DNA from 2 places in the Pradoshia sp. Z5_111 genome. Region 1 is predicted to be linked to the other one. Evidence: riboswitches for the same ligand, from Rfam matches in the RefSeq annotation. Region 1 holds a riboswitch; the other holds the start of a gene.
What was found. Region 1 has a riboswitch for preQ1 ahead of queF (preQ(1) synthase). Riboswitches for the same ligand answer to the same signal wherever they lie in the genome.
Positions count from the first base shown of each region.

Region 1 (15,986 bases):
AGACATAGCACGATTACAGTATTAGTCTATTTAACACTCGGTCTTATAGGCTTACCTGTATTCTCTCAATTCACTGGCGGATTGGGCATTTTATTTGGACCAACGGGCGGTTACTTAATCGGATTCATTCCAACAGCTTTTCTGATTGGGCTATGGTTAGAAAAAACATCCTATACATACAGTCAAGCTTTTCTCGCAAACCTAATCGGTATGTGTATCACCTTAGCCATTGGATGCATTTGGTTAAAAGGATTTGCGGCGCTATCCTGGCAGGAAGCATTAGTAACAGGTATTTATCCATTTTTACCAGTCGGCATTATTAAAGCTATCCTTGCCGCATGGTTCGGCATCACTATAAGGCAGCGCTTGAACTCTGCTAAACTATTACCAGCTCAAACCAAAAGATACTCCACCTAATTCATAGGGAGGAGTATCTTTTGGTATATTGGGAGGGTGTTATTCACTATAAGACGGTTAAAGTATGTTTTTATCAGCTTCTCTATTACTGACTATATTTCTACTTGTTAACTTAAAAATAACTAGATACTCCATAAAGAATATGAACAAAACTATATAATTTGTACTGTAAACCAAATAAAAGGCACCCTATTTGAGTGCCATCTATAATATCTATATTATTTAATTTTGATAGTAACCAACGCTTTATTCATTTCTGCATGTACAAAAAATACAAACAATAGTATTCTTTCACCTAAACCATTCACGTTCCTAGTGAATCTTTTAGAAAAGCTTCTATATACTCCACGTTCGTTATCTTTTTATTACATTCTCTGCTATCGACACATATAAGATTACCTATAGACTTGTAATAATCTGGGTTGTTCATTTTTTTCGCTTTTGTTACAGTGGAAAAATAGGCAACCTCCCCAATATTATTACAAAAGGAACAAATATTTTTCGTGCTGGTCGGTGCAAGCTGACATACGATACCGACCATTTTCTCCTCCATTTCATAAATTATAAATTTTTTATTGGATCTTAGGTCGTTCCAGCTTAAATAGGTCAACTCGTTGTGGTCTATATTTGATAAATCAGGCAGCTTTAATTTTTTCTGTTTCGGGAATAATTTTTTTAACTGGCTCTCTGTAATTTGTGGAAAAGTAAGCACACAGTCCTCAAGACGCTGTACGTACGCTTCATACTCTCTATCTGTTTTCAGCATAGATAAATCAAGCATTTCCAATATTCCTGTTCTTTTATCTGGAAATAGGTCCAGAATTTTTACATTTGCTAAGGAAACGACAGCGTCCAAAATATTTTGAGGTATATTCTTTTTCTTACTATCCTTTATTAAGGCAATCTGTTCTTTTATAAAATTTAATTGTTCATTTTTAATAAATTTTTCATTCATCACATAAATCTCCAATCTGGACGATTTTCTTTATTCCCTTATATTAAACTATAAAGCCATTTTATAATATGAATAAAATGACTTAAAATAGATGGCTCGTTCATTTCATCTTTTAAAAAATGTCACGTTATCACCATTTCCTCTATCTTCCTTTCGTTTTTTCTGAAATACAAATTATATTTAAAGTCACACAATGGATTATCCATCAACCAATATATGTAAAGGATTAAATGGGACTTTGTAGAATTATATATTGAGCAATAATTTATATGAAATTAGGTGAAGAGATTTTGAAAAGCAGCATATGGGATAAAGATGTAGGTTACAAACCACTACCGGTCACTGATTCAATTATTGAAATGGCCGAAAAAAAGCTGGGTGTTAAACTTCCAGAATCCTACATAAAATTATTAAAAGATCAAAACGGCGGGAGTATCATCTACAATGCTCATCCCGCTCCCAAGCATGAAGTATTTGACGATTTATTCATAGAAGTAGAATACCTCGATGGAATTGGCAAAAATGGAGGAATACTAGATAGTGAAGAATTAATAGAAGAATGGGAAATGCCTAAAGGCCTTGTTTTGTTTAATGGTGATGGTCATTACTGGCTGGCCTTTGATTATCGGCATACTTCTTCAAATCCGCCAATTGTGTACGTAGATAATAATGAGGAGGTTTCACTAGTAATACAAATCGCTGAAAACTTTGATAAATTTCTAGAAAACTTATATGTTGCGGAAATAGAATTACCCGATGACGAAGACTACTCTATTGTTACATATAGTAAAGAAGACTTTGAATTGTTAATCGAACAAGATGATACTGATACACTCTCTGAAATTATTCAATTTGATACTATTGATGATGAAGCAGATTTAGATTGGTATGGCATAAAGTTATTACAATTGAGCGAACATCCTGATGATGATTTAAGGATCTCTATAGCTAATAAAATTTGGAATAATTATACTTATGATTTTAGCGATGATATCTTGGAAAAATTCATTGAGTTATTTAAAAATGATACAGATTCTGATGTGAGAAGCTATGCTGATATGATTATAGAAAAAATAAATTACTCTATAGAAGATTTAAAGATGGAAATGATCAGAGAAAATACGGATTATGGGTATAATGTCGTATCCAGCTTTATGTATAAAGAGAATAGCTACCATGTTATACAGAAAGATAATATATGGGTATTGGAAAGTCATACTGGTTCAGATCAGTCATTTGATTCAATAGATCAATTCTTTAAAGAGGCAACATTAGAGGGCATCCATCTTACCGATGCTTGGGTAGAAGTTAAGAAAATATAAGTTTTTTTGAGAAAAGAAAAAATTACAGTGTACTAATTAGAGCACTCTAACCTATGAAAAAGATCCTGATCTCCAAAGTTGATCAGGGTCTGATTATTTTGGATATTTCCCTTCACTTATTTAGACGATAAAACATATCCGTCGAACATCCTTTATCAAATCTTCATCAATTCTTTTTCTACCATTTTGTAATTCTTATAATTTTCAAAGTGCCAATCTCAATAACAACTATTATTTTCTTTTGGCATCCATTAGTAAACTAACCTCTCACCCTATTTAAGTCGAATGGGCATTGTTCGTTAAATTATTCTTAAATACCAGTTGTAATAATACATTTTTCTAAAATAAACTCTCGTTTCACTCTCTATGCTAATGTCATTTATTAAATATGGTCAATTCAGTCCTTCTACTGATTGCGAAATTAATAAATATTTCCAAATATTATTGTATAATTTGTTCTAAATACTGTAAAATTTAATTGTCTGAATATTTAATGGTTTTTATTAAAGAGATTAGTTATTTTGCGCGGACACTACTCAAAGGGGGATTTTTAGATGGGTTGGGATTACGAGTATGATGTAGTAGTAGTCGGTTCTGGAGCAACAGGTTTTTCTGCTGCCATTACTGCAAAAAAAGAGGGGTTAAGTACACTGCTAATCGAAAAGGAAAAGCATTTTGGAGGAGCTTCTGCTTTATCAGGCGGCGGAGTATGGGTTCCGAATAACAGATATTTAGTTGAGGCTGGTGTAGCCGATAGCTTTGAAGAGGCTAAATTATATTTAGATTCAACTGTTGGTGATTTAGTAAGTGATACAATTAAAGAAACGTATTTGAAAAAAGGGATCGAAATGCTGGATTATATGCATAATTTGAGCCCACATATGAGATTCACCTATGCAAATAATTACTCTGACTATTACCCGACACATCCGGGTGGAAAAGGAATTGGCCGGTCAATCGAACCTAAAGTGATTGATTTAAATAAATTAGAAGATTGGAAGAGTAAGCTTCTCCCTCCTGCTATGGATACAAAAGGTTTCGTTATGACAGGACAGGATTTCGTTAAAGTGAATATGATCACCAGGTCCTGGGCAGGAAAAAGAGCTTCCTTAACACTTGGATGGCGATTAATTAAGCATAAATTATTCAAGAAAGATTATGCTGCATTAGGAAGAGCTTTAATAGCTCGATTGGCTCTAACTTACAAAGATTTAAACGGTGAAATGTGGCTTGATTCACCATTTGTTGATTTTATTTATGAGAACGATAAAGTAACGGGCCTAATCGTAAACAAAAACGGTAAACAAGTAACAATCAAAATCAATAAAGGCTTAATTTTTGGATCAGGTGGATTTTCCAGGGATCAAGAAAAGAGAGATAAATATCTTCCAAGTCCACAAGATGTGAATTGGACAAGTTCACCAAAAGGTCAAACTGGTGATATTATTGAACCGTTCGCAAAATTAAATGCGAAGTTTGGCTTAATGGACAGAGTTTGGGGTGCACCTACTGTCATTAATCATTTGGGTATGCCATTTTTCTTAGTAGCGGATAGAGGCTTACCGAACATGATTATCGTTGATCAAGACGGAAATCGTTATATTAATGAACCGACTCCATATCATGAATTCGTTGATAAAATGTATGAGCATAATGAAAAAACAGATGGGAAAGCCATCACTTCCTGGATTATTTTAGATGCAAGGGCTAAGAAAAGATATATATTTACTGGCCTATTCCCTGGGCAAGATTTCCCTCAAGCATACTATGACAATGGTGTTGTTTTGAAAGGAAATACAGTCGAGGAATTAGAAAACAAATTAAATATACCACAAGGAAATTTAGTTAAAACAATGAACAGATTCAATGAATTTGCCCGGAATGGTAAGGATTTAGATTTCCATAGAGGTGAAACGCCGCATGATCGATATTACGGAGATCCTTCTCTGCCAAATCCTAATTTACTTGAAATTAATGAGGCCCCCTACTATGCAATGAAAGTCTACCCAGGGGATATCGGCACTAAAGGCGGGGTAGTTACAGACGAATTAGCAAGGGTTGTCAAAGAAGACGGGACTGTATTTGATAATGTATACGCTTGTGGTAACTGCTCATCATCCATTATGGGTCATTCTTATCCTGGACCAGGAGCAACATTGGGACCAGGTATGACCTTTGGTTACGTAGCTTCCATGCATTGTAAGGATAAAAAATAAGAGACTTTTTGAACCCAGACAAAAGCATTTGAACAATTAAAGTTCTAGTTCTTATGCTTTTGTTATTTATATGATAGTCACTTATATAACAACTATCTATCTGCTTTAATTAATTATTCTTCAAAAAATGGAACTATTAACCTTCCATTCAAATACTCAATTAGCGGAAGTGTTTCATTTCAATATTCTCACCAATCCCAATAATAAAACATAATTCTGAATCATAACAGTATACAGTGTTCCAAGTTAGCTTTTATAGTTTGAAAAAATATAGGAGTATTACCGACATTAATATCACGGTAATTCCCCTCTTTTAATAGACTGCTTAAATCCTTCTAACTTTACTATTAGCAACTTTTAGTTCCAATTTAAATTCTTTCTTTTAGTAAATGAAATATACAGCAGATCAAACAATTATTCCTGAAATAATTAAAGTTTACACATCATAACACTAGACATTATCAGAATATTCAAATAAAATCAAACATATAAAATGAAAGATTATTTAACAGACTAAAATTATATTTTTTAACACTATTAACTCTTAAAGAGGTGATTAAAATGCCAACTAAACACGCTGAAAAATTTAGTACAGAGCAGGATAAAATCATTAAAAAAGAGAGCAAAAAGTATCCTATACTTAAAATGAATTATTTTGAGTATTTAGTAGAAATAGCAGTGGAAAAAGTATTAATTAAGGAAAATAAACATACTCTTTCTGCCAAAGATATAAAAGAATTAATAGTAAATCGGTATTCTTTTGATATCGATGAACTTACTCTTTATACACAAGAAATTTTAAAAGATACACCAAATATTACTAATGGAAACTTAAAAATTCTAATGTTACAGAAGGTAGCTAGCAATAAAAGATATAAAAGAATGGCAAAAATAGCTCAAACAATGATTAATGAAAAGTGGTGGTTAGAAAATGATTAACTTCTTTGGTAAATTTTTTAGTTGGATAAAGGACAATGAATTAATAAAACAAATTATTAAAAAAGTTTTATGGACTATCATAGATATAATTATTGATAAGTTTCGTCCCGATAACGGTAAAGATAATAACGAACCTGATGGAGGACCTAAGCCAAAACCAATATGAAATTTGCTTGGTTTATAGAGACAAAAACAGGATTATCCTCAAAGCAGTGTAGATTGAATTTGGTGACGGCCCCTTCTTTCATATTTTTCTATTAGTATATAAAAAGAGTACAAAAATCTTTGTCGAAAAAACAAAGTTACCAACATATACTCTAGTGAAGGGACGAGGTTTTTATAGATGCATTTTTACCATCTGAACAATTTGAACTTACACTTTCTGAAATTCAAATTTATCAAAGAAACACACCACCCAAACCTTCATCCCCTTATGAATTGCTTTTTTTCTGACATCTGAATTGATTCAAGTATAACATTAATGAAAGTAATTATTAGGATACTTTCGCCAGATGCTTTTCTTTATAAGACAACCCTTTCCCTAATAGATAAGCACCAATCATTTGCATAAATGCTTTCACGATAATCTGACCAATAATCGCAGCTGGTACAGCTGACCAAGGAATATATCCAGCGCCTAATGGACTCAGTCCTACAATGACGAACACAACTGAATCTAACAAACCACCAACCATTCCACTATAAAAGACACGCCAAGCCATCGGCAGTTTTAAACGTGTATAAATTTCTGTATCAGATGTTTCTGCTATCAAAAATGATAATGCAGAGGCTGCGACGATAATTAGAGTATCTCCTAATAAATAAGATGCAGTAGCTGATAATACTAGAGCTAAGAAAATAAAACCATATGTCCTCTTACGACCAAGTTTATTCTGGACCAAATCACGGAAGATAAATGTTGCACCAATTAAGAATGAGCCCAATGGAACTATGAATATCCAAAATTCTAATGGCGCAAAGCGGGCTGTCAGTACATTTGCCGTTACAATTGATGCTAAATAAAATAGAATGCGTATCATTTTGATCCTCCTATATGCTGTTTGGTATATAAATATGTGTGCATTCCTTGTAGACGCAGCTTACAAGCGGGACACTCGCCACAGCCGTCCGCTTTAATACCTTGATAACACGTTAAGGTCTTTTCTTTTACAAAATCAAATGCACCTAATTCATCTGCCAAGGCCCACGTTTCTGCTTTGTTCAACCACATTAAAGGTGTATGTATAACAAAGGCTTCTTCCATTGATAAATTGATTGTGACGTTTAACGATTTTATAAAAATATCTCGACAATCTGGATATCCGCTAAAATCAGTCTCACAAACACCTGTAATAATATGCTTTGCACCAATTTGTCTTGCTAATACACCTGCAAACGATAAAAATAATAAATTGCGGCCCGGTACAAATGTTGATGGCAACTCACCTTCCACACCATCCTTCACATCAATATCAGCGCGTGTTAATGCATTTGGAGCAAGTTGATTTAGTAATGACATATCTAAAATGTGATGATGGACGTTTAATTCATTAGCGATTTGCTTTGCACATTCAATTTCTAATGCATGACGTTGTCCATAATTAAATGTCACAACCTCTACCTCTCCAAATTTTTTTATTGCCCAGAACAAGCATGTCGTACTATCCTGTCCGCCACTAAACACGACTAATGCTTTTTCTTGCTTCATTGATCATTCTCCATTCAAATGAAAAACAGCACTAAGATAGATGCGCTGTTCATCATAGTTTTTTATAGAGGGTTGCTAACAACCTCTCCCTTGGCTATAAGGATTTTATTGATATTTTCATAACCTGCAGTTAGCGATTATCAATTTTTTCTGGATATAAATCGTGATTCATTAAACGATAATTTGCTATTTCTTCAAACTTCGTACCTGGACGGCCATAGTTACACCAAGGGTCGATTGAAATACCCCCACGTGGAGTAAATTTACCCCACACCTCGATATAACGTGGATCTAGCAGTTTAATTAAGTCATTCATAATGATATTGACACAGTCTTCGTGGAAATCTCCATGGTTACGGAAACTAAATAAATATAATTTTAGTGACTTACTTTCTACAATTTTTTTATCCGGAATATACGAAATATACATGGTCGCGAAATCCGGTTGCTGCGTAATTGGACAGAGACTTGTAAACTCAGGGCAATTAAACTTAACAAAATAATCCCGGTCTGAATGTAAATTATCTACAGACTCTAATACTTCAGGTGCATAATTAAATGCATACTTCACATTTTGATTTCCTAATAACGTTAAATCCTCTAATCCTTCTGTTTGATGCCGACCAGACATAAATAACCCTCCTTGAATTAGATATCTAATCATTCCAAGGAGGGGCATGCTCTTTTTCTATAAAAATAACTACTTAGAAAGTCAAAAAAGCCACGTCCAATATATGGACATGGCGAGAATGACATGTATCCATAGTTTTTTATAGAGGGTATCCGCTATGAACCTCTCCTGAAAATCTTCAGATATTATTTTAATTATCTCTTATCATACCACACCCATTAATGGATATAAAAGGAAAAATAAAAAAGATAACTGATTGTAATATACTCAATAAAAAATCTCATACTAGTCTCCGCTATAAAGTTATTTACAATCCTTCTCCATAAAATGCTCATCTGACTAGCCCTACTGATTGATGGGATTAATCCGTTTTTTAATTTACGCTGCCATCTATTCTGTTTAAAAACAATGTCCTACTTAAACAACACCACAGAGGGATGGACCATTTATTTTATTCCGCTTGTTGAATCGTTCCTTTTAATACTTTAGGAAGATTAATATTACCATCCAAATATTTTCTTAAGGAAAACATTTTTGGTTCACTATTCTCCCCTACACCAACGATAAGACTTAATTCCTTTGGCAAATAAACAACTGTATGCAAAGTTCCAAAGTACTCTTTATAATAGTTAAAAAATAAAGGAGAATTGCCGTCATTAAAATGACGATACGCTGTTAAAGGAGAAAGTTCCTCTGTTAATAGACTGCTTACATACTCTTTACGTTTTATGGATCCTTGTATCTCTTTCTTATTGTTGTCTTGCAATATTTTTGATTGAAAATGATTTGTACATATTAACGGAGGGCTGTAATTAAAAATCTGTTTCTGAGGAGAGGCTTCTACTATTACACCTTTTCCGCTCGGATCAGTAATAGAATAATTGTAGCAATATCCATGGGGAAGTATTGAAATGAGGTCGATTGCTTCTTCTATATCAACACACTGTTCCAATAGTATTCTTACAATTGTCGTCGCAAGAAAACCTGCTGATTTATGTTCACTATTTACAAAATGTAATCCAACTACAAGCCCTTTTTCATTCATCCCATCAAGTCTGCCAATTACCTGCTGGCTAAATCCTACACTGGCATAGCCATTACTTGGTTTTGAGAAACCAAGTCTAGCATCATAAAGCTCAGGACTAAAATCATAGTTTCGCACATAATAGTCATCCTTTATGAATGCCGTACAACCCATTGATGGAAAAGTCACATCATAGCCGCTATAAAGTCTAATGATGGTGTCTAACTCCATATCCAGTCCTTCCGCTAAGCCTCTAAGTTCCTCTAAAAGTTTCGGCGACAGATCCTTTAATATCTCTTTTGCTTTCTTCGTATTTGAAGGAGTGCTCAAATCCTCAAGTAAACGCAGTTGATTTGAAATCAGTGTCGACTTAATTTCATCACTTTGCTTTAGCCCATATTCAAAAGGGCTTCCCTTTAACTCTACTAGTCTGATTATCAACTCTTCCATTCGTAATTCTCCCCTTCTTTGCTTGTCTCGATTGTAGTCCTCGTTACAAATCCAAATCATCTCATTTAACTATCACGTTCTCTCGAATCATTTCTAACTTTCTGGGATTCTTCACCATTCTATTCTGGATATTGTCTCACTAAAAAATAAGTAATATAGAAATCACCGTTCAATCTTTTTCTTGCCTATCTCTCATACTCACAATGTTCCAGAAGCACTTACTATAGCTGGATACCTTTGATTATACAGTTTATCTATATCCAAATAAAGGAAGTGTCATTTCACTATTTGTTATCCTATAAACCAGACTGGTATACAAGTTCTTGTATCGCTAATACTGGATATGTTACTATTTTATATACTTATATAAGATAAATCGCTTATCGGAGGAAACATATATGATTATCGATCAATTATCAAATGCTCCATTATATAATGGAGTGCATCCAAGATTAAAGAAAGCCTTTGCTTTTTTAATAGAAAATGATTTGCAGGCTTTGCCGGTAGGAAAGTATGAAATTGAAAATGACAAGGTCTTCGTAATGATTCAAGAATATGATACAAAGCTTATTGAAGACTGTCGCATGGAAGCTCATTATTCATATACAGATATCCAATACGTCATTAAAGGCGAGGAAAGAATGGTTTATACAAATAAGGAAGATACAGAAGTCGTAGAGGAACAAAAAGAAAATGATGTAATGTTCTTAAATGGCGACGGTAACCATCTTATCGTGAAAGAGGGATGTTTTGCGGTGTTTATGCCCCAAGACGCTCATATGCCAGGTGTTTGTGTGCAACAACCACAAGCTGTAAAAAAAGCAGTAGTAAAAGTATTGTGCGATTAATGTAAGAGGCAAAATCATTGAGTTGATTTTGCCTCTTTTTTTGAGCTAGCTTGTATCCTTATGGCCTTTTTTTATTCAATAATTCTTTAAGTTGATCTTACATCAGTAGGATGATTGTTTAAACGGTTTTTTGGGGAAAACGTTTGGAGTTTAACAAACGATAATCCCTCTTGAAATGTTAAAAATCCCTTTTCTACTAGACGAAAAGAGATTTGGATTTTGGTTAAAAGATCTTTTTGAATGTGGTTGAAGCATGATCGGTCAAAATGTGTGCAGTAGATGAAAGCATATTCCCGACAATAAAGGATAAGATAGACAATTTATGTTCAATGACAATCTCCTCTAATTGGTCTATATATGCAGTATATGGCACACCTGTCAGGATACTCATTGCACCCGCTCCTAACATAATCCAGGCCGTTACATAAAGATACCGAATGATATCTCCAATCACATACCCATGTGTCCAGATGGAGCGATGCTTCAATTTTTGGTAGGGAATCCACATGAATCGTAAGAATCCCCATCGCCGATACGGATTGCTTTTTATATCCAAATCAGGGTTCATCCAATAGGTGCCGAAGAGATATCCTATTATCACGGATATCCCATGTACATAGTGCTGTGAACTGATCAACACGGCCCCGATTCCAATTGCTAAAAATATTAGATTAATTTTCTTATGCGCTCTCCCGTTTGCCATCCTAATCCTCCGTTTTGTTCTCTTATGGCGGCTCTATTGAACCAGCCATTGTTTTCCATTATAGGGGATAATCAGAGCAGGGAACACATTTTCGCTCAAAACAAACGTTCGCTCTTTCATTCGTCGCTGGAAAAATAAAAAAAGCCAAGAATCTTGGCTTTCATAGAGCTTTTGTTTAGACACGAAACAGCGTTGTAGGATGAATTTTCCCAGATTTAAAAGCTCCCTTACTTTTGTTGAATAAAAGAAATAATATCAATATATAAGGCTGTCATTTCTTCAGGTGTTTTATCTAGACCATTTTGGACCCATTGTTCGATTAATCCTAAAAAAGCAGATGTAATAAACGATAAAAAATAGTCCATAGAACCTATTAACCTTGTGTGAATGCTTTCGTTTTTCTCTAAATTAATACGTACTTTTTCTGCAAAGGCATCTCTAAACCTAATGTGAAAACCTGCTCTGCCATGATTGCTTAAAAATATTTTTAATAATGGAGCATGCATTTTTATGAAGCTGAATAAAGTTGCTGCTAATTGCTCTTGGTCTTTTTCAAATGTATATGTAGATGAATATCCAGATTGTAATTGGTCAATATGTTTTCCTAAATCTCTAAACATTTGTTGTTCAATTTGGTCAAGCAAATCAAATTTATCTAGATAATGTAAATAAAATGTTCCGCGATTTATATGTGCTGTTTTAGCAATATCACCTATCGTAATCGTTTCAAACGGCTTATTCTCTAGTATTTGTAAAAATGACCGTTGAATAAGTTGTTTAGTTTTACGATTTTTTTCTTCATAAATACTCATAAAAAACCCTCTATTCCCAAAAATGAACACACTGTTTACTTTTGTTTATTGCTTCTGCTTACACCTTAATTATAAAATGAATAAATATTACGGAACAATATGTTGTTTACTAAGAAAGGAAGAAAATGATTGAGATTATTTAAAGAAAAATTAGCATGGGCAGCTCCCATTGCAGTTATATTAATAATTGCTCTATTCTCATTAAACTTATTTGCACAGGGAAACCCAAAAGTAAGAAATTTACCGGTTGCACTTATTGTAAATGATCAAGGTGTACATGTGGACGCTGTGGAATCAGCTGTTGAACAAATGAGTAAAGGCACTGACGGCGAAGAACCGATGTTAGCTTTTACAAATGAAAAGGAAGAAAATATTGAAGAAGCGTTTGATGATAAAGAGTATTATGCAGCTTTAATCATTCCTGAAGGGTATAATGATTCCTTACAGAATGCGATATCAAACAACTCTCCAGCAACTTTACAGGTATATATTAACCAAGGTTATAACATAACAGGTGCAAATTATGCGAAGACTGCTTTAACAGCTTTAATTACTCAATTAAACAACCAATATTCTTCAAATTTTGTTGCTCAAATGGACGGCCAACAAATAGAGGCTAACAAGGCATCTGTGCTTGTGAATCCGATTGTTTCTGAAGAAAAAGTATTCAATGCCGTTACAGCCTCAACGGCAAACGGAAGTGCTCCAACCTTAATGGCAGTGCCTGCCTGGGTAGGTGCCTTAATCGGTGGCTTCATTGTATTCTTAGCTTCATCAAACATTTTAAAAAAAGAATTGTTAACACGTAAACAGGCCTTACACCTAATGGGAGGTCAAGCATTATTCGGCATAATTATTGCCCTATTCTCTGGTTTTACCGTTGCAACGCTTGGTTTAATCGCTGGTATTAATATGCCTAGCTACTTCTTGGTTGGTTCATTCGTATCATTTGCAGCCTTCTGTTTCTTCTTATTAGTTTCTGGGGTAACTGCCTGGATTGGTAAACCGGCCATTACATTATTCATGGTTGTCATGTTATTGGGAATGGGAGTTTTAATGACACCACAAGAAATGCTACCTGATTTCTTTGTAAACTTCATTCGCCCTTGGGTTCCTATCCGCTTTGCATCTGAAGGATTACGTGAAATTTTCTATTTCGGCAGCGGCTTCTACACTGGCCAGTCATTTAACATTATTTTAGGAATTGGTATTGCAGGGTTAATGATGTACGTATCGTCTGTATTTAAACCTGTGCGTGCACAAAGAACTGGTACTAAATAAGCGTATTTAGAATGATGTGCTATGACAACATTCTAAATATTTGACTTCAGTCTGTCCAACTAGATCTGCCCTTTTAAGCGTCTTATATAAATAAAGCATGAATAGAGGCAGGGACATCACTAGATTAAAATCAAAGCCGGCAGAATTTTACTCGTCGTAAAATTCTACCGGCTTTTTTGTTCATTCGTAGATTTGTCTCAGCTTTTTATTATAATTCTACAAATTTAAGACCGCATCATATGCTTCGTGTACCGCATCGAGTACTTTCCTAACCTTCACGCTATCACCAACGTTAACAATATTCGTTTTGTTTTTTAAAGAGTGATATAGATGATCGTTAGGCGAAAATCCTGCAGCTACCACTACACTATCACAATCGATCCATTCTTTATTGCCATTTACCTCAATTTCCACAGCCCGATCTTGTACTTCTGTTACTTTTGAAGATGTTTTAAATGTGATATTTGGGTGTTGCAAAAGCTGATTTAACATCATGGCATTTTGTATAAATAACGGTTCAGGTAACATTTTTTCAGCCATTTCGATAATAGTCACCTGCATTCCTTTATTTGCAAGCACCACTGCGGTTTCACAGCCGACTAGCCCGCCGCCAATAACCGATATCTTATTTCCAAGAAGAGCCTGATTTTGCAGAACGTCTGTTGCTGTGTAAACATGGCTCTTATTCAGCCCCTTGATTGCACTTGGCATAATTGGATTGCCCCCGGTAGCATGAACGACCAAATCTGCTTTATAGGTTAAAATCGCCTCTTCCGTTGCCTCTTTACAATACTTTATCGAGATATTTAACCGGTCAAGTTTTGTCCGATAATAATCAAGAATTTTCATTCCGTCCCGCTTAAACGGAGGCATACAGGCATTATGAAAGTTCCCTCCTAGATAGGCTTTTTTCTCCCATATTTCCACATCATGACCTGCTTCTGCAGCAGTTATGGCAGCTTGACAGCCACCAGGACCCGCACCTATCACCAGAACACGCTTCGGTTCATTTGCTGCTTTCAATTCTTTCAATCCCTCATAGCCCGTAAGAGGATTGACGGCGCAGTTTATGCTCTTTCCAGCAGAAACGGTAGCAATACAGCCTTCATTACAATAAATGCAATGTCTGATTTCGTCCGTTCTATTTTCCATCACTTTCTTTGGAAAATTAGGATCTGCCAAAAACTCTCTTCCAACTCCTGCGATATCAATCCAACCATTTCGAAGTGCTGCTTCAGCCTTTTCAATGTCACCTAAGCGCCCATTTGAAAGAACTGGCAAAGACGTGACAGCTTTGATTTTAGCAGATGAAATCATTTGCGGAACCATATCCTGCTGGTAAATAGGCGGCATTGCCATGTACCAATTATCATGACAGCCAGCGTCAACATGTAATGCATGGACACCCTTGCTTTCTAATAGTTTGGCAATCTCTATTCCTTCTTCAATTCCCCTGTACCCTTCTTCCACTGGCAAGAAATGATCCGGGGTGAATTTAACAAGGAGGGGAAAATCACTTCCAAGGTCTTCCTTGATGACATCGATTATTTCTATTAAAAATCTCATCCGGTTTTCAAAGCTTCCGCCATACTCATCCTTTCGGATATTCCATCGTTTGGTCATGAATTTATCTGTCAGATACCCGCCATAAGCATGGATTTCAATGGCGTCTGCTCCTGCTCTCTTCGCTAATTTCACTGTTCGGGAAATTTCAGCTTGTATAAACTTAATTTCATCAATCATCAATTCCTCAAAGGTTATTTTAGCACCGGGATATAATGGTGTAGCTGAGGCAGATGCAGGCCTTACCCTGCCCTCTCCTATCCCTCCCAATCCAATTCCGGGCACTACTTGAAGGCAGATTTTACAATCAAATTCATGGGCCCTGTCTACTAGCTCTTTAAAGCCTACAAAGCTTTCTTCTGTCAATGTGGATGCAGGGGTATGGCCATCTATAGCTTCTGTTGCAATAACGGTTGTCATCACCATCGATGCTCCGCCCTTCGCTCTGGCAACATAGTAATCTACTGTTCTTGGATCAAAATTCCCGAGTTCTGCTCCCATTGGAACCATAACAAATCTGTTTTTCAGTTCCAAATTTCCGACTTTAATAGGTTCTAATACCATCATTTTGTGGCCACCTCATTGAAAGGGACAAATTCGATTAACCATGCCAGAAGCGTCCCCTTGCTTTCATATATTATTAGATAACTTTATGTGATATATTTCACATAAAGGATGATGACTAGATTGTAAAGATAAACACCATCTGTACAATTATTGTAAATTTTTCCATAAATTTAATCAATGTGATTTAAACGCTTTATTTGAACGTTTTGTTGAAAAAACAGCAGTCATACTCAGCCTGACTGCTGTTTACACAGGTTTTAGAACATATTCTGATATCTTATATTGTTTATTCATTTTTATCTTAACCAGAAAGCAATGCTATATTCCTGCTATAACAGAAGGTGTTGCAATTGTATGCCATAAGTTAGCACTGATAGCGCTTGTTTCGTCATCCTTTTCCCGGCCATCAAAATAGAGAATCTCTTGTTCTAATTCTTCCAACTCGTTGATCCTGCCTTTAAGGTAGTCATCGAGCCGGTTAATGGCGGTTTGAATCCGTTGCAGCAGGCCACCCATCCGAAGATCGAATACATCGAGACCGAATATTTTA
Region 1 is NZ_JBZCPQ010000001.1:305,762-321,747, reverse strand. It holds gene AC4D4A_RS01635 (biotin transporter BioY) at 1-417, shown strand, start outside; gene AC4D4A_RS01630 (FusB/FusC family EF-G-binding protein) at 722-1,372, opposite strand; gene AC4D4A_RS01625 (SMI1/KNR4 family protein) at 1,642-2,694, shown strand; gene AC4D4A_RS01620 (FAD-dependent oxidoreductase) at 3,249-4,910, shown strand; gene AC4D4A_RS01615 (hypothetical protein) at 5,472-5,849, shown strand; gene AC4D4A_RS01610 (hypothetical protein) at 5,842-6,015, shown strand; gene AC4D4A_RS01605 (VUT family protein) at 6,344-6,886, opposite strand; gene queC (7-cyano-7-deazaguanine synthase QueC) at 6,886-7,557, opposite strand; gene queF (preQ(1) synthase) at 7,688-8,188, opposite strand; PreQ1 riboswitch class I at 8,314-8,360, opposite strand; gene AC4D4A_RS01590 (C45 family autoproteolytic acyltransferase/hydrolase) at 8,640-9,662, opposite strand; gene AC4D4A_RS01585 (NanQ anomerase/TabA/YiaL family protein) at 10,061-10,510, shown strand; gene AC4D4A_RS01580 (metal-binding protein) at 10,734-11,213, opposite strand; gene AC4D4A_RS01575 (TetR/AcrR family transcriptional regulator) at 11,441-12,025, opposite strand; gene AC4D4A_RS01570 (YhgE/Pip domain-containing protein) at 12,155-13,306, shown strand; gene AC4D4A_RS01565 (NAD(P)/FAD-dependent oxidoreductase) at 13,523-15,436, opposite strand; gene AC4D4A_RS01560 (hypothetical protein) at 15,755-15,986, opposite strand, start outside.

Region 2 (15,986 bases), on a different contig from region 1:
GTCAATCGTATCATATTTTAAGCCAAGTTCTGTTTCATCAGCTTGCTGCGGTTTATTATCCAGCAAATCGGCAGTCGGCTCTTTCATATATAGTCTTTCCTCAGCTCCCAATTCTTTCAGCAATTCTCTGCCCTGGCGCTTAGACAATCCCGATAATGGAAGAACATCAGCTCCGCCGTCTCCATATTTTGTATAAAAACCTGTCACTGCCTCAGCAGCATGGTCTGTTCCTATTACCAAAAGTCCATTTTGTCCACCAATAGCATATTGTGCAATCATACGAAGCCTTGCTTTCACATTCCCTTTATTAAAATCGGTTAATGCTTCATTAGTTGCTTCTTTGTATTGATCCGTAATGACATCGACAGTAGACTTTACATTAAAAGTAATATTTTCATCTGGTTTAATAAATTGCAGAGCACGCTGAGCATCCTCTTCATCTTGCTGTACTCCATATGGAAGTCTGACAGCAATAAATTTAGCCGCAAACCCTTCCTCACGCAGTTCTTCCACAGCCATCTGAGCCAGACGTCCTGCCAATGTAGAATCCTGACCGCCACTGATTCCTAGAACAAATCCTTTTGCTCCGCTCTTCTTTAAGTAACTTTTTAGGAACCCAACTCTGTCTTTGATTTCTTCTTTAGGGTTTATTTCCGGTTTAACATGTAATGCTTCAATAATAACTGATTGTAAGCTCATTCCCATTCCTCCTTCAAACACCTATACTATTATTTTCCTTAAATGTTCTCTTTCTAACCTTTTATCATTAAATATATTTTACTCTTATATATAAATTTTTAAATAGGTCATTTAATTTAGAGTATTGTTTTTTTATCCTTATACACCACACAAAATGGATAATTGTGTAAAAGTTTGTGAAGGAACGAACAATATCACGTTTGTAAAGTTGTTTTTAGTATTAACTTAAAAGGTTCACATATTTTTGTACAAAAAATGAAACACAGGGATAATACACCACATTATCAAGCATATGGTATATAAATAAGGTATAGAAAGTTACTGGCACTAAAAACCGCGGATTAGAGCCAGTTAAATCCATATGGGAGTGATTTAAAATGATGAATTGGTTACGAACTAATAAATATGCCTCCGGACTATTATTGATTATAAGATTGTATCTTGGTTATGAATGGATGATTCATGGATTTGAGAAAATTAAAGGCGGAGCATTTGATGCATCCGGATTCCTTGGAAATATTGTTGCTAATCCTGTAACTGGTCCAGATGGAGGTGCACTGTATCCGATGTATGGTTCATTCATTGAAAAATTTGCGATTCCTAACGTAGGGTTAATCAACATCTTAATTCCATGGGGAGAATTTCTAGTTGGGCTGGGGTTACTGCTTGGTGTCTTAACAACTACAGCTGCCTTCTTTGGATTATTAATGAATTTTATGTTTTTATTTGGCGGAACAGTATCTACTAACCCGCTCTACATCATACTGGGAATGGTTATTCTTGTAGCAGGTGCAAATGCCGGCCGATTCGGTGGAGACTATTACGTTCTTCCATGGATTCGTAAAACAATCTTTAAAAAGGATGACATAAAGCCAATTAATACAAAAAAGTTAACTCCAAGTCATTAAACTAACGATTAAATATCTGTGACGCCGAGATTTCTCTCGGCGTCTTTTATTGATTTATGCCAGTCGATCATAACTATACGATGATGTTTTGCCATGATCCAACTACAATCCTTTGTTGACTAGGCATCTTATTATGCTTATGATTATTTGGTGTCTTCGGAAATACTAAACGTGGTTCGTAACCATCCCACGATAAAAAACTAAGGGAGAGAAAAAAATGAATATTAGAACGCTTGCTGTAAATGGAGTTTTGGCAGCCTTATATATTGCTGTCACTATAATCGTACAGCCAATCGCATTTTCGAACATTCAGTTTCGAGTACCTGAAATGTTCAATCACTTGATTGTATTTAATAAAAAATACATGTATGGGATTGTAATAGGAGTATTTATCTCTAACCTCTTTTTCTCATCAATGGGTGCATATGATTTAATATTTGGTGTTGGCCAATCCATACTAGCATTAACAATCACCATTCTAACCTTCCGATTTGTCCGCAATATTTGGGCAAGGATGGCTATTAATACATTCGTTTTTACTTTTACCATGTTCTTAATTGCTATAGAGTTAAATATTGTTTTGAAACTTCCTTTCTGGTTTGCATGGGCAACAACCGCAGCTGGAGAATTAGCAGTCATGACAATTGGTGCTCCAATTATGTATGCTCTCAATAAACGTATTAATTTCTCAAAATTAATCTGACTTAATAATCCAAGCTTGGTCCTTTATCGGATCAGGCTTTTTATTATGTAAAAATATTCCTGAACATTTCAAAATCCTGCCACAAAAAAAATGCTTAATATGTAGTAAAGTAGGGTACATTTGAATTATAGAATATAGAAGGAGTGGATTATAGAATGGAAAAAAAATTAAAAGAATTAATAGATGGTTTAAATGAAGATCTAGCAAATGAATATGCTGCATCAATCATGTATTCTAGCTATGCGGCAATGGTTTCTGGTTTATACAGACAAACACTGAAACCTTTCTTTGAAGGTGAAATAGCCGATGAACAGGGACATGCTTTATATCTTGCAGAAAAAATCAGTACATTGGGTGGAACACCAACTGTAACACCAGCAGAAGTTAAACAAACCACTGATGTTAAGGTAATGCTTGAATCTGCCTATCAGGCAGAAAAAGATACAATAGATCGCTACGAAACACGCAAGAAACAAGCTGAGGAATTAGGCTTAACTGAATTAGTTGTCAAACTAGAAGATCTTATCTCCGATGAAACAGGCCATATGGAAGAGATTGGCCGCATTCTTAGTGACTCCAGATTTGATTAATTCTTAACAATCTGCAACATATTTAACACAGGGAAAGAACCGTAATTCTGACAAGCAGAATTACGGTTCTTTTTATGGCTATTACTTCGGTAATGGAATTTCAAATTCTGTCTTTTTCCCATCAAATAAATCTTTACCTTCACTATTTAGGAATGGTCCAAACTCCAATTTTAAATTTCGCGTTTTTGAAAACAAATCCTTGTCTATTAAAAAGACATGAAGCTTTTCACTAGATGTTCCTGCAGCCATTTCTCCTTGTTGGCTCGGCTCAAGATTTGTTTCTGGCAGATAGATTATTTGATTATCGTTCCCTCTTAAAAAGGAACGAATGGATTGATATATCAATGGTTGTTTGGAATTGTTCTCAAGCTTTAATTTCGCTGTAAGCACTATACGGTCTTTATCATTTAAATTTTTGAACTTTGATTTAGCTGCCTCTGATGGGGTTATCTCAGCATACTGTATACCTTCTAACGTAATGATTACGTCTTCTATATTTTTAGTGTCATTTATTTTTAAATTTTCATATAGTATCTTTTTCACACCCATATTACCAGAAGTAAATCGATCTTGATACACCTCAGAGGATACAGATGGCTCTTCTCCTTTTGATGCCACGCCATTTTTTGTTTCTTTATCATCGGTACCTTCATTATTATCGGTACTTACATCTTCTGTAGTATGATTCTTTTTATTTTCCTCGTTTATCGTCTCTTCTTTTTCACTTCCACATGCTGATACTGCTAAGATAAGAAATGCCAAAAATATAAACCTCAGTCCCTTTTGTATCATAATTCAACCTCCAATATTTTTTTATTGTAAAGTTGTTAGTTAATTTATACCTCTGCTTAATTCTTAATATTCTAAACGTAAACGACATTTTCCTATCTATCTAACATAATTGTTTTAACAATGCAGGCGAAACAAAATAAAAAAGGATTGTACGAGACAATCCTTTTACTTCCTATTCAATCATTACTTCGTAAAGATTTTCGTTACCAAAAGACCTGACACAAACGTTATACAACATAGCAATATCGTACCTATTCCTGTTGGTAATCCAGGAACGACCACAAATATAGATCCAATAATTAATCCCATTATGACCGCAAACGTCATATGTGGATATGCCCTCAGTAAAAAGCTGATTGCTTTACTGCTCACAATAAAGCCAACCACTGCTCCAGCCCCTACAAGGATAATAATCGAAAAGTTTAAATCTGATAAAGCAGAAATAACAGTTGAATAAACACCGAGCAACAATAATATAAACGAGCCACTAATGCCTGGAAGCAGCATAGCCATACTTGCAAGCCAGCCGGAAAAGAATAATCCAAGCCCAGATAAAAGCGTTACTTCAGATATAACAACAGATTCATTCGGCTTCAGGAAACCTAGTGCTGCCATCATGATTGCAACCAAAACGACAACCCCATAATGCTTTCCTGTAAAGTGTTTTTTCACCTCTGCCTGTCTTATAATAAAGGGTAGTACACCGATGATTAATCCTACAAAAAAGAATTGTGTCGGTTCATGATGATGTTCCAGCAAATAATCAATCAATCGGCTAAACGTCAGTATAGTAAACCCCATACCGATTGCGAGTGGCAATAAAAAGCCCAGATACCTTCTCCAGTCACGGCTAAAAAAGCCACTGATTGATAATAATAAGCGATCATAAATACCTAATATAAACGCTATGGTTCCTCCACTTACACCGGGAATTAAATCACTGATTCCCATTAACATACCGCGATATATGTTTTTCCATTCCATTATTTTTTCAGTCCTTATATTTTATTTCACTATAATAGTTTACAAAATAAGAACTAGTAAAAACAATGGCACATAATACAAATTAAATAGTTTTTCACTCATTTTAATATCAATATAAATTATATAAATATAATAATTTTGAATAATATCACATTTATCCATACTCTTATTACAATAAAAATAAGCATGCCAGAACTGCATGCTTTACAAGAATGCTATTAATATTCAACGACGAATTTCAAGTATTATCTTTCCTGCTGTTTTCCTCGACTGCAATAACTCATGCACTTTTGCTGCTTCATCGAGCGGATGGACTTCACCTATTATTAATTTTAATTTTCCCTCTTCTAAGAATGAAAAAAGATCACGCATACTCGGCAATAGCAGTTCTGGCTTTCTCATAATTTGCGGAAGAAAGAATCCAATGACCGACTGGTTTCTGGCCATTAAGGATGATGGGTGCATTACGGCCTGTTCTCCACTTGCGACACCATATATCACCAATCTCCCGAACGTAGCTAAGCATTTCAGTGTCTCCTTAAAAATATCACCGCCAGCCATTTCGAGCGCCACATTAACTCCACGGCCGTTTGTCGCTTCCAGCACTTCTTTATACCAACCCTCTTTTGTATAGTTGATACATACATCAGCTCCCAGAGAACGTGCAAGCTCCAGCTTTTCTTCTGTGCTGGCAGTTGCAATTACCTTCCCTGCGCCCATTAATTTAGCCAATTGGACTGCTAAAGTCCCAACTCCTCCAGCTGCTGCATGAACGAGAACTGTTTCACCCTCTTGCAATTGCCCCATTGTTTTTAAAATATGGTAGGCACTCAAACCTTGAAGTGGGAGGGCGACCGCTTTTTTTAAATCGAGTTCTTCTTTCAGGAGAATTACGGACCGAGCGTCTGCAACAGCATACTCAGCATATCCCCCAGATTCAATCAGCGTGACCACCCTCGCTCCAACATTTACGTACGTCACTTCTGAGCCAGTTTCGACTACAACCCCGGCAACTTCAGCTCCAGGCACAAAAGGAAGCTGGGTTGGTACAACATATTGGCCTTCACGTCTGGCAGTATCTGCATAATTCACACCAACTACATGTATTTCAATTAATACTTCATGTGGACCAGGTTTCGGCCTATCTAATTCGACCATTTTTAATACTTCTGGTCCTCCGTATTCAGTAAATTGAATGGCTTTCATAATACATACTCCCTTTCACTTATCTGCCGGTAAATTGCGGCTTTCTTTTTTCTTTAAATGCAGATACACCTTCTTGATGATCCTCCGTGGCTATCATCATCGTTTGAGTGATGCGTTCTCTCTCCAGGACATCTTCGAGAGTGGCCGTAAAAGAATAATCAATCAGTTTTTTCATTTGCCCATATGCTTTTCCTGGACCATAGGATAGCATAGTCGCATATTGAATTGCTTCATCACGCAAAGCTTCTAAAGGTACAAGTTTATTAATAACCCCAAGTTCATATAAACGTTCTGCTGGTATCGGTTCAGCTGAAAAGAAGAATTGTTTCGCTAAGTGTGGACCAACTAAACGTGGTAGGAAATAGGAACCACCTGCATCCGAAATAAGGCCAACCTTTGAAAAACTTAAAGCGAACTTACTCCCCTCAGCGGCTACAATCAAATCACAGGCAAGCGCCAAATTAAAAGCAGCCCCTGCCGCAAAACCATGTACCGCCGCAATAATAGGAGTCTCAATCTCCTTCATCGTTAAAATACATTCATTTATGACTCCTAAATACTCGTAGGTAGTAGCTGCTGATTTGGTTCCCATCGTTTTTACATCTCCGCCGGCACTAAACGCCCGTCCTGATCCGTTTAGAACAATCACTTTTACATTAGGATTTTTATCCGCTTTTTTTAATTCACTAATTAGTCCTGTTATCATTTCCGGACTAAAAGCATTCAAGCTTTCAGGTCTATTTAATGTCAATACTAAAACTGAACCTATTTCTTTTATTAATAAGTGTTCCATCATCCATCTCCCCTTCTCTTTTACGTAATCATCCATCCCCCATCGACCAGTACATCTGTACCTGTCATGTATGAAGCTTCACTCGATGCTAAAAAGGCAATAACATTAGCTATTTCCTCACTAGTTCCTACTCTTTTTAATGCTGTGTTGCGTTCAATTGATTTCACAAACCGTTCATTTGTTAAAGACCATTCTGTCAACGGTGTTTCAACAAATCCAGGTGACACGGAGTTTGCACGGATACCATATGGTGCCATTTCAAAAGCAAGTGCCTTCGTAAAATTCAACACAGCTGCTTTTGCAGAACTATAATGAGGTATATGAGCAGCAGCCTTATGGCCTGATAGACTTGCTATATTGACAAATGCCCTATTACCTCCACGGTTAGCTTGCTCCATCATAAACTTCCCAAGTATTTTTGAAACCAAAAACACACTCTTCAAATTTACTTCCTGAACGATATCCCAAGCCTCTACGGCCGTATCCATTATTTTTGATTGCACTGAACCACCTGCATTATTGATGACCACATGCAAGTCCATAAAATGATCCTCAATAAAATCTAACAACGCGGTTACTTCCTCTTCTTTCGTAACGTCGGCCGCAAAACAGGTTGCCTGGATATGATGGCTTTGATTATTAATTTCATCAACAACGCTTTCAAGCTTTTCTAAGGTTCTTCCAACTAGAATGACATTTGCCCCTTCTTTCGCCAAACGCAGAGCGGTGGCCTTTCCAATCCCGCTGCCACCCCCGGTGATCACGGCAACTTGTTCTTGAAATCGCATCCTATGCCTCCTTTTTTGCCGTTAATACAACGCGATTATTTTTAAACACAGGAACAATCTCATAACATCCACTTGTACTTGATAACAGAAGGTCTTCCTTTAATCCATATCTGGTTAATAGCAATCCAACTCTGGATGCTGCCAGGACTGAGTACGGATTTGATGAATGGCTGTCATAGAAAGCCAATGCAGCTTTTCCAGCGTCATTCAGCTCAATCTCTTGTTTGGTTCTACAGGTTATATTTGCAATTAAATGGCCGGCACCATAGAAATCCTCTAGGCTAAATTCTCCTGAATTTCCTGAACAAATCACGACAATCGTTTTATCCTTGCTACTTTTCAATAGCGCCTGTGCCAAGGCAGCATTATTAAGCAAGGAGGAGATATACACTTGATTTGCATGTGCTGCTTTATGTAGAGCCACCGTGCCATTAGTCGTTGAAAGAATCAAGGTTTTACCATGGATACGTGTGCTAATTTCAACGGGTCCTGGATAAATAAAACCATCGATTGGTTCTGCATGTAATTCCCCAGCCATCAAGGCTTGTCCGTTCTCAAATTGTCTGCTTACTTTAATAGCTTCATCTGGATTAAGAACAGGAATAACCTCTTTTGCTCCATTCTGCAACGCTGCTACAATTGTTGTTGTGGCCAGGAGAATATCCAGTACAACAGCTACCTTGTTGCCTGTGGCCAATTTTTCTGGTGAAATATCTTCCTTGGTCAGCAAGACATGCACTTTCAGCATCTTATCGATTCCTTGTAAGTGAATAAGCATGCTCAATCAATGTTTTTACATACTTATCAAAGTTGGCAAATCTCGGATCCTTTGTTTGGCCATTATGATAACGATAGTAGATTTGCTGACAGATTCCCGCTAATTTGAAATAGGCAAACGTTAAATAGAAATTCATATTGGAGACATCACGGCCGCTTTGTTTTGCATATTCTGAAATAAATTGTTCCCTTGTATAAAATCCATCCCGAATCGTAACAGATGGCTTACCCAGTCCTTTTTTCAATACTTCAGAATCGTCCCCCTCTGCCCAATAGCTCATAGCTACTCCAAGATCTGCGAGCGGATCTCCAACCGTCGTCATTTCCCAATCAAATAAACCGACCATTTCCGTCCCATCCTCATTAAACATCGCATTGTTTAATTTATAGTCATAATGAATAATTGAAGCATCACATGAAGCTGGAATGTGATCTACTAACCATTTCTCTAATTCTTGTATATTTGGAATATCATCTGTTTTTGCTCGTTCATAACGTGCTATCCATCCATTTGTCTGTCTTTCCATAAAGCCATCAGGCTTACTGATTTCCTTCAATCTAGTCTCCTGATAGGAAATGCTATGAAGCTGAACAAGACGTGCTACCATTTCCTTTGATAAATTTTGAAAGAGTTCACGGGAAGGTTTAATGCCTTCAGGAACAGAAGTATCAAATATAAAACCTTGCTTTCGTTCCATAATAAAAAACGGACTCCCAACAACATGTTCATCATCTGAGTAAAGGATTGGTTTTGGCGCCGGACTGAATAGAGGATGTAATTCTGAGAGGATGCTATATTCTCTTTGCATATCATGGGCTTTGGGAGCTAAACGACCTAGCGGCGGTTTCCTTAAAACAGCTTCCCATGTGCCTATTTTTAATTGATAGGTTAAATTTGAATGACCTGCCGAGAATTGTTCAATTTCGAGGTTTTCTTCTGGCAAATCGCTAATCTTACTCCGCAGAAATGATTCAAGTACATGCTGCTGCAATTCTTCTCCGCTTCGTACGGGAATCGTATCTTTACTAACTCCTTGGTTCATGCCTATCTCACCTCTTTTAAAAATCGGACTCATTAAACAGCTTCGACCAGCCTCAGCAGTTTCTCTTTTAGCATTTCAGGAATCGGTTCACTTTCCTGTTTGTCAAAATTAAACTGAACAAGGATGGCAGTCCCTTTGGCAATTGGGTTACCGGTTTGGGCACAGTAAATATCATGTTCAAGCTGAAAGCTCTTTGTCCCCACTCTGGATACAGTCGTGTTAATTTTTAATATTTGATCAAAATAGGCTTGAGAGAGGAAATCACATTTAGTTGAGGCCAAAATGAATGACCAATTTTTTATTTTTAATTCCAGTTCCATTTCCTTCAAAAAATGAAGACGAGCTTCCTCCAGATAGATAAAATAACTTGTATTATTCACATGACCAAGTGCATCTGTTTCCGAAAATCGGACAGTTACCATTGATTCCATAGCGGCCTCCTTTTACCTATTTACAGTATTCATACTATATTTATACCCTGCTGTATGCCACGGAGGATATTCGTCATCTATACACCGACCAGCTCCAAATTAAGCAATTTTATTTCAAAAAAAGGGAGTCGTGATTTCCTACTCCCCTTTTTCAATTCCTTTCATGATCATCTCTACAAACATGTCTGCTAATTCATGTTCAGAAATAACTCCTTCAGGGTTAAACCACTGATAGCTCCAGTTCAAAATTCCAAGAATACCAAATGTGACAATGGTAGGATTTAAATCTGAGCGTAACTCCCCTGTCTTTATTCCTTGTTTAATTAAATCTTCAATATTAAAGCGAAATTGATCACGCTTTGGCAAAATCTCTTCCAACTTATCCTCGGATAATAGTTTCATTTCCCGGAAGAATACCTTTGCACTTAAACCTTGGGTTCGAATATCACTCACTAGTAAATACGCAATATCATGTATTTTTTGTCTACAGATTTTCTTCGAGTTATTTAGGATTGCTTCCTGTCTTTCAATTAATCCATTAATATAATCGAGATGAATATTCATCAATAATTCTTCTTTACTTGCAAAATAGTAATAAAAGGTTCCCTTTGTAACACCCAAAGAATCAACAATATCCTGTATGGATGTTTCTGCAAAACCCTTTTGTTCAAATAAAGAAATGCTGGTGTTCTTAATTTTTTGTTTCATCATCAAGACTCCAGTTCGTGTGTATTCATGTCATCTTTATTTTGTTTCGACTTCTTCCCTCAGAGCCCGGCGAAGTATTTTTCCGACATTTGTTTTTGGTAATTCATCACGGAATTCTACTATTGTCGGCACTCGATAGGCCGCCATATTGTTTTTACAGTATTCTATAATCTCTTTATCCGTAGCTGACTCATTCGCTTTTAATACTAAAATTGCTTTTACTGTTTCTCCGCGATACTCATCCGGAACTCCTATTACAACTGCTTCCTGTACAGATGGATGTTCATACAGGACTTCTTCTACATCACGAGGGTAGATATTATAACCGCTTGCAATGATTAGATCCTTTTTACGGTCAACAATCGTTAGATATCCATCTTCATCCATCCTGGCAATGTCCCCTGTATATAGCCATCCATCACGGAGAGCATTAGCCGTTTCTTCAGGCATATTCCAGTAACCTTTCATAATCTGGGGACCTTTGACAATTAATTCTCCCAGTTCGCCAATCGGAACTTCCTCAGCTCCTGTAGCTACATCCACGATTTTACAATCTGTAGATGGGAAGGCAATTCCGACTGTTCCAGGTTTACGAACACCAAAATCAGGATTACAATGCGTAACAGGCGATGCTTCCGAAAGACCATAGCCCTCCAAAATCTTGGAATCCGTTTTTGATTCATATTCCTTCATTAATTCCATAGGCATAGGAGCACTTCCGCTATTGGAAATTTTTATGCTATCAATCCCATATTCCTTTGCTTTAGGATGAGCGTTGATCGCCACATACATGGTTGGTACGCCAGGGAATATAGTTGGCTTCTCCTGTTTTATCGTTTGAAGAACCTCTTCTAAATCAAAACGAGGTAGCAATATGTTTTCACTCGCCATTAATATGCAATTATTCATACAGGCCGTCATACCAAATACGTGGAATAATGGGATGACAGTCAGATACCGTTCCTGCCCTTTATTTACTATCTTTTTGTAAAATTCCTTTGTTTGATAGATATTGGCCACTAAATTACGATGAGTGAGCATGGCTCCTTTCGATCTCCCCGTAGTGCCGCCTGTATATTGGAACACAGCAACATCATGGCTCGGATCAATAACTACCGGCTCTACTGGCATGACTGTTTCAGAGATAAATCGCTCAAATGTCCAATCATTTCCGAATTCAGCCCCGGATGGCTGCAGGCTTACTACAATAATATTTTTGAGATTCGTAGTGGATTGAACAGCTTTAACGGTTTGATAGAATGCATCCATGACAACAATCGTTTCAGCACCGGAATCCTGCAATATATATTCCAGCTCTCTGGCTACTAACATAGGATTAATTTGAGTGACAATTCCTCCCATCGATAATGCCCCATAATAGGCAATCACATACTGAGGACAGTTTGGCAGCATTATTGCTACCCTGTCACCCTTTTTAACATTATTATTCTGAAGTGCTGCGGCAAAGCGATTTGATGTTCCTGAAAGTTCTTGATAGGTCATTTTTCTTCCAAAAAAAGATAGGGCATTGTTTGTGGGGTAATGGATTGTCGTTTCATGAAGAATGTCTGGCAGTGATTTGTTTGGAATTTCAATATCAGATGCAATACCTTCCGGATATTGCGTAAGCCAAGCTTTCTTTTTCATATTTTCCATAATCAAATCTCCTTCATTTTTTATTTAAACCATGGCGTGTTTTCCGCCATCAACTACCAATACCTCACCTGTTATATAATTGGATGCAGCAGAGGCCAGGAATAAAGCAACCCCCTTGAGGTCCTCATCATTTCCAAGCCTTCCAAGCGGTGTCATATATTCAATTGCATCTTTTCCGCGTTCGAGTAAGACCTTAGACATTTTGGTTGGGAAAAACCCCGGTGCGATTGCATTAACATGAATATTATGTTTCCCCCATTTCACTGCCAAATCTTTTGTTAAAGTAATGACAGCTCCTTTGCTGGCATTGTACCCAACGGTATCCATCATGTCAGCATGAGTTCCACCGAGCCCCGCAACTGAAGCAATATTGATTATTTTTCCTCGCTTCTGTTCAACCATCACCTTCCCCACTGCCTGGGACATCAGGAAGGTTCCTGTCAAATTCGTATTGATTACCTTATTCCAGGCTTCAAGCGGCATATCCAGTGCAGAAGCTCCCCATGAGGCACCGCTATTGTTGACAAGAATATCAATAGCCTCAAATTTATCCAGTGTTTCTGAGACGACACCATGAATATCTTCGGGATTCGCAATATCACATTTTAAGGCCAAGGTTTCAACTCCATATTCTTTATTCAGATAGTCTGCTACCTCGGTGCAAGCCTCAACCTTGCGTGAGCACAGAACAATATTTGCTCCCGCTTCTGCCAACCCCTGTGCAATCTGGGCTCCAAGCCCGCGTCCGCCTCCTGTGATAATCGCTGTCTTACCGGATAAATCAAACATTTGTAAAACGTTCATGATTAGCTTGTGCCTCCCCCAGATATTTTTTAAGCTCAAGCTTGGCAATTTGGGCACGGTGAACTTCATCGGGTCCATCAGCCAATCGTAATGTTCTTGCATTTGCCCAATGAGCCGCCAAAGGATAATCCTCTGATACTCCCGCTGCCCCAAGTCCCTGTATAGCCCTGTCGATAACCTTCAGAGCCATGTTTGGAGCAACGACTTTGATCATCGCAATCTCGGCCTTCGCTTTTTTGTTCCCAACCGTATCCATCATATAAGCTGCTTTTAGAGTTAATAATCTAGCCTGCTCAATTTCAATTCTTGAGTTTGCAATCCACTCCTTTATGACCCCTTGATTAGATAGCGGCTTTCCAAAGGTAGTCCTGTTTTGAATGCGCTTACATAATATTTCAAGAGAACGCTCTGCTGCCCCTATCAGCCTCATACAATGATGAATCCTTCCTGGTCCCAGTCTTCCCTGCGCAATTGCAAATCCCTTTCCCTCTCCCCAAATGATGTTCTCAGCGGGTACTTTAACGTTTTTATATGTAATTTCTCCATGTCCATGAGGGGCATGATCATATCCAAAAACAGGAAGCATTCTTTCTATTTTTACTCCTTTTGAATCAAGAGGTACAAGAATCATAGATTGCTGTTCATGCCGATTTGCCATTTTATTCGTTTTCCCCATCACAATTGCAATTTCACATCTTGGATCTCCTGCACCTGAGGACCACCACTTACGGCCATTGATAATATAGCTATCCCCATCTTTTTCAATACTTGCCTCAATATTTGTAGCATCTGATGAAGCGACATCTGGCTCAGTCATTGAAAAACAGGAACGGATTTCACCGGCTAATAAAGGCTTAAGCCATTTCTCTTTCTGTTCAGCAGTACCAAACCTTTCTAATACTTCCATATTACCTGTGTCAGGAGCACTGCAATTAAATACTTCAGGACCGATTAATGAGCGTCCCATTATTTCACATAAAGGTGCATATTCCAAATTGGTCAGACCAGCACCGTATTCACTCTCAGGCAGAAATAAATTCCACAGCCCCGCCTTTTTAGCTTTTGATTTTAAGTCTTCCATAATCGGCGGGACCTGACTCCATCTTGATTCTTGCTCATTTAACTGAACCTCATATAATCCTTCATTAGGATATACATACTCATTCATAAAAGCAATTAACTGTCTCTCCAAGTCAATCACCTTACTCGAATAGGAAAAATCCATGCCTTCGCTCCTTTCACATACTGACCGGTAGGTATTGTTAATTACTCCCAATTATACTTGATGCTCTTTTAAATTCCAACTAATTATCTAAAAATTACAAAAACATATATCGTTTTACAAATTGTGGCAAAATATATTATTCTTATAAGTAGTTATATACACATAGGAAGAAGGAAGGAGTTTTAAAATGAATATTAAACTGATAAAAAATACAGCCAAACAAAAATTAACTGGCTACTGGGGGATCGCGATAGGAGTTTTTTTCATAAATGCTCTTATAAGCGGAGTATCTGAATCGTTTCTTTATCTTCTTGCAACTTTCTTTATAACCAGCCCATTGGCTGTAGGAAATCATTGGTTCCACTTAGCTATAAAAAGGCAGCAAAACCCTTCTATCGAAACACTATTTGATGGTTTTAAAATGAATTATTTCAGGAATGCCTTAACTAACTTTTTAATCGTAATATTTACTGCGCTCTGGTTACTTTTATTAATTATACCTGGCATTATTAAAGCATTAGCCTATTCCATGTCATTATTTATCTTGCGTGACCGTTCCGATTTAACCGCTCTTCAAGCGATTTCAGAAAGCCGTCGAATCATGAATGGCAAAAAGAAAGATTTATTTGTATTATACCTATCATTTTTACCTTGGTTTATTATCCCTATTGTATTAATTTTTATCGGAATCATATCAATTGTAGTAGGTGCTGATACTATTAATGATGGATTATATTTCAGCGGCATGGCAAGCATGGTTATTGGACTCATCACCCTGTTTGGTATTACTATCTACCTTACACCTTATATAACTACTTCATTAGCAGTCTTCTACGATGATTATGTAAAGCCAGCAGAAGAATCTCATACACAGAATTCACTGCCTTCCACTCATAATTCTGCTGCAGATCATATCGACCTTCTTAAGCGTGTAGAATAAAAAATAATCCCGGCTCCATCATAGAGCCGAGATTATTTTTTTATTGAAAAAAGACAAAGCCAGCGGTGTCTCACGCTGGCTTCACATGTACTCACTAGTCTTTCTGCATATCTGGAACTTCATTCATTATGGGAGCAGACTGTCTCATCATACCAATCGGATAACCAATAATAGCGCCCAATATGGCTGGTGCAATCCATCCTAATCCCACGGAGTAAAGCGGCAAATAAGCAAATAAATTATTGATTGCTTCTATTTGCAGACCCGCTGCATTAAAACCATCAAACAAACTAACAATAAAGGTTAATGCCAAACTGCAAATATATACTTCTGAAAAACCTTTAAATACATTGTGCATGAATGTAAGGAAAATCAAGCATATAGCCAAAGGGTAAATAGCTGTCAGCACAGGTACTGAAATAGCCACTAAGTCGGCTAGTCCCACATTGGCAACTAAGGCACTGAATACTGATAAAACAATAGCATATGTTTTATAGGACCATCTCGGAGCCAATGTATTAAAGTATGCCGCACAGGCCGTTACAAGACCGATACTAGTCGTTAAACAAGCTGCGATAACAGCAAATCCTAAGATTAAGCTTCCATAAGAACCAAAATAATAATGAGATGCTGCTGCTAATATCGCACCCCCATTATCAAATGCACCAATCTCTTCCACACCGGTAGCACCTAAATATGCTAGCCCTGCATAGATTACCGCAAGTAAACCGGCTGCAATGAAAGCAGATTTCATAACACTTGTCATCATTTGTTTTTTGCCGTGAATCCCTGTTGAACGAACTGCATTAATAATGATAATTCCAAATACGAAGGATGCCAATGTATCCATTGTTAGGTATCCTTCCTGGAAACCCTTAAAGAATGCATTTTCTGTATATTGTTCAGCCGGAGCGGTCAGGCTTCCCATTGGATTAAACA
Region 2 is NZ_JBZCPQ010000010.1:57,752-73,737, forward strand. It holds gene nadE (NAD(+) synthase) at 1-699, opposite strand, end outside; gene AC4D4A_RS16610 (DoxX family membrane protein) at 1,077-1,607, shown strand; PreQ1 riboswitch class I at 1,773-1,817, shown strand; gene AC4D4A_RS16615 (QueT transporter family protein) at 1,825-2,310, shown strand; gene AC4D4A_RS16620 (ferritin-like domain-containing protein) at 2,466-2,900, shown strand; gene AC4D4A_RS16625 (DUF5068 domain-containing protein) at 2,982-3,692, opposite strand; gene AC4D4A_RS16630 (DUF368 domain-containing protein) at 3,876-4,676, opposite strand; gene AC4D4A_RS16635 (quinone oxidoreductase family protein) at 4,902-5,882, opposite strand; gene AC4D4A_RS16640 (enoyl-CoA hydratase/isomerase family protein) at 5,902-6,675, opposite strand; gene AC4D4A_RS16645 (SDR family NAD(P)-dependent oxidoreductase) at 6,696-7,463, opposite strand; gene AC4D4A_RS16650 (2-phosphosulfolactate phosphatase) at 7,465-8,211, opposite strand; gene AC4D4A_RS16655 (phosphotransferase family protein) at 8,213-9,283, opposite strand; gene AC4D4A_RS16660 (acyl-CoA thioesterase) at 9,316-9,714, opposite strand; gene AC4D4A_RS16665 (TetR/AcrR family transcriptional regulator) at 9,853-10,422, opposite strand; gene AC4D4A_RS16670 (long-chain-fatty-acid--CoA ligase) at 10,459-12,069, opposite strand; gene AC4D4A_RS16675 (SDR family oxidoreductase) at 12,103-12,882, opposite strand; gene AC4D4A_RS16680 (acyl-CoA dehydrogenase family protein) at 12,860-14,107, opposite strand; gene AC4D4A_RS16685 (DUF975 family protein) at 14,295-15,047, shown strand; gene brnQ (branched-chain amino acid transport system II carrier protein) at 15,142-15,986, opposite strand, start outside.
Region 2: another riboswitch for preQ1. It lies ahead of AC4D4A_RS16615 (QueT transporter family protein); the one in region 1 lies ahead of queF (preQ(1) synthase).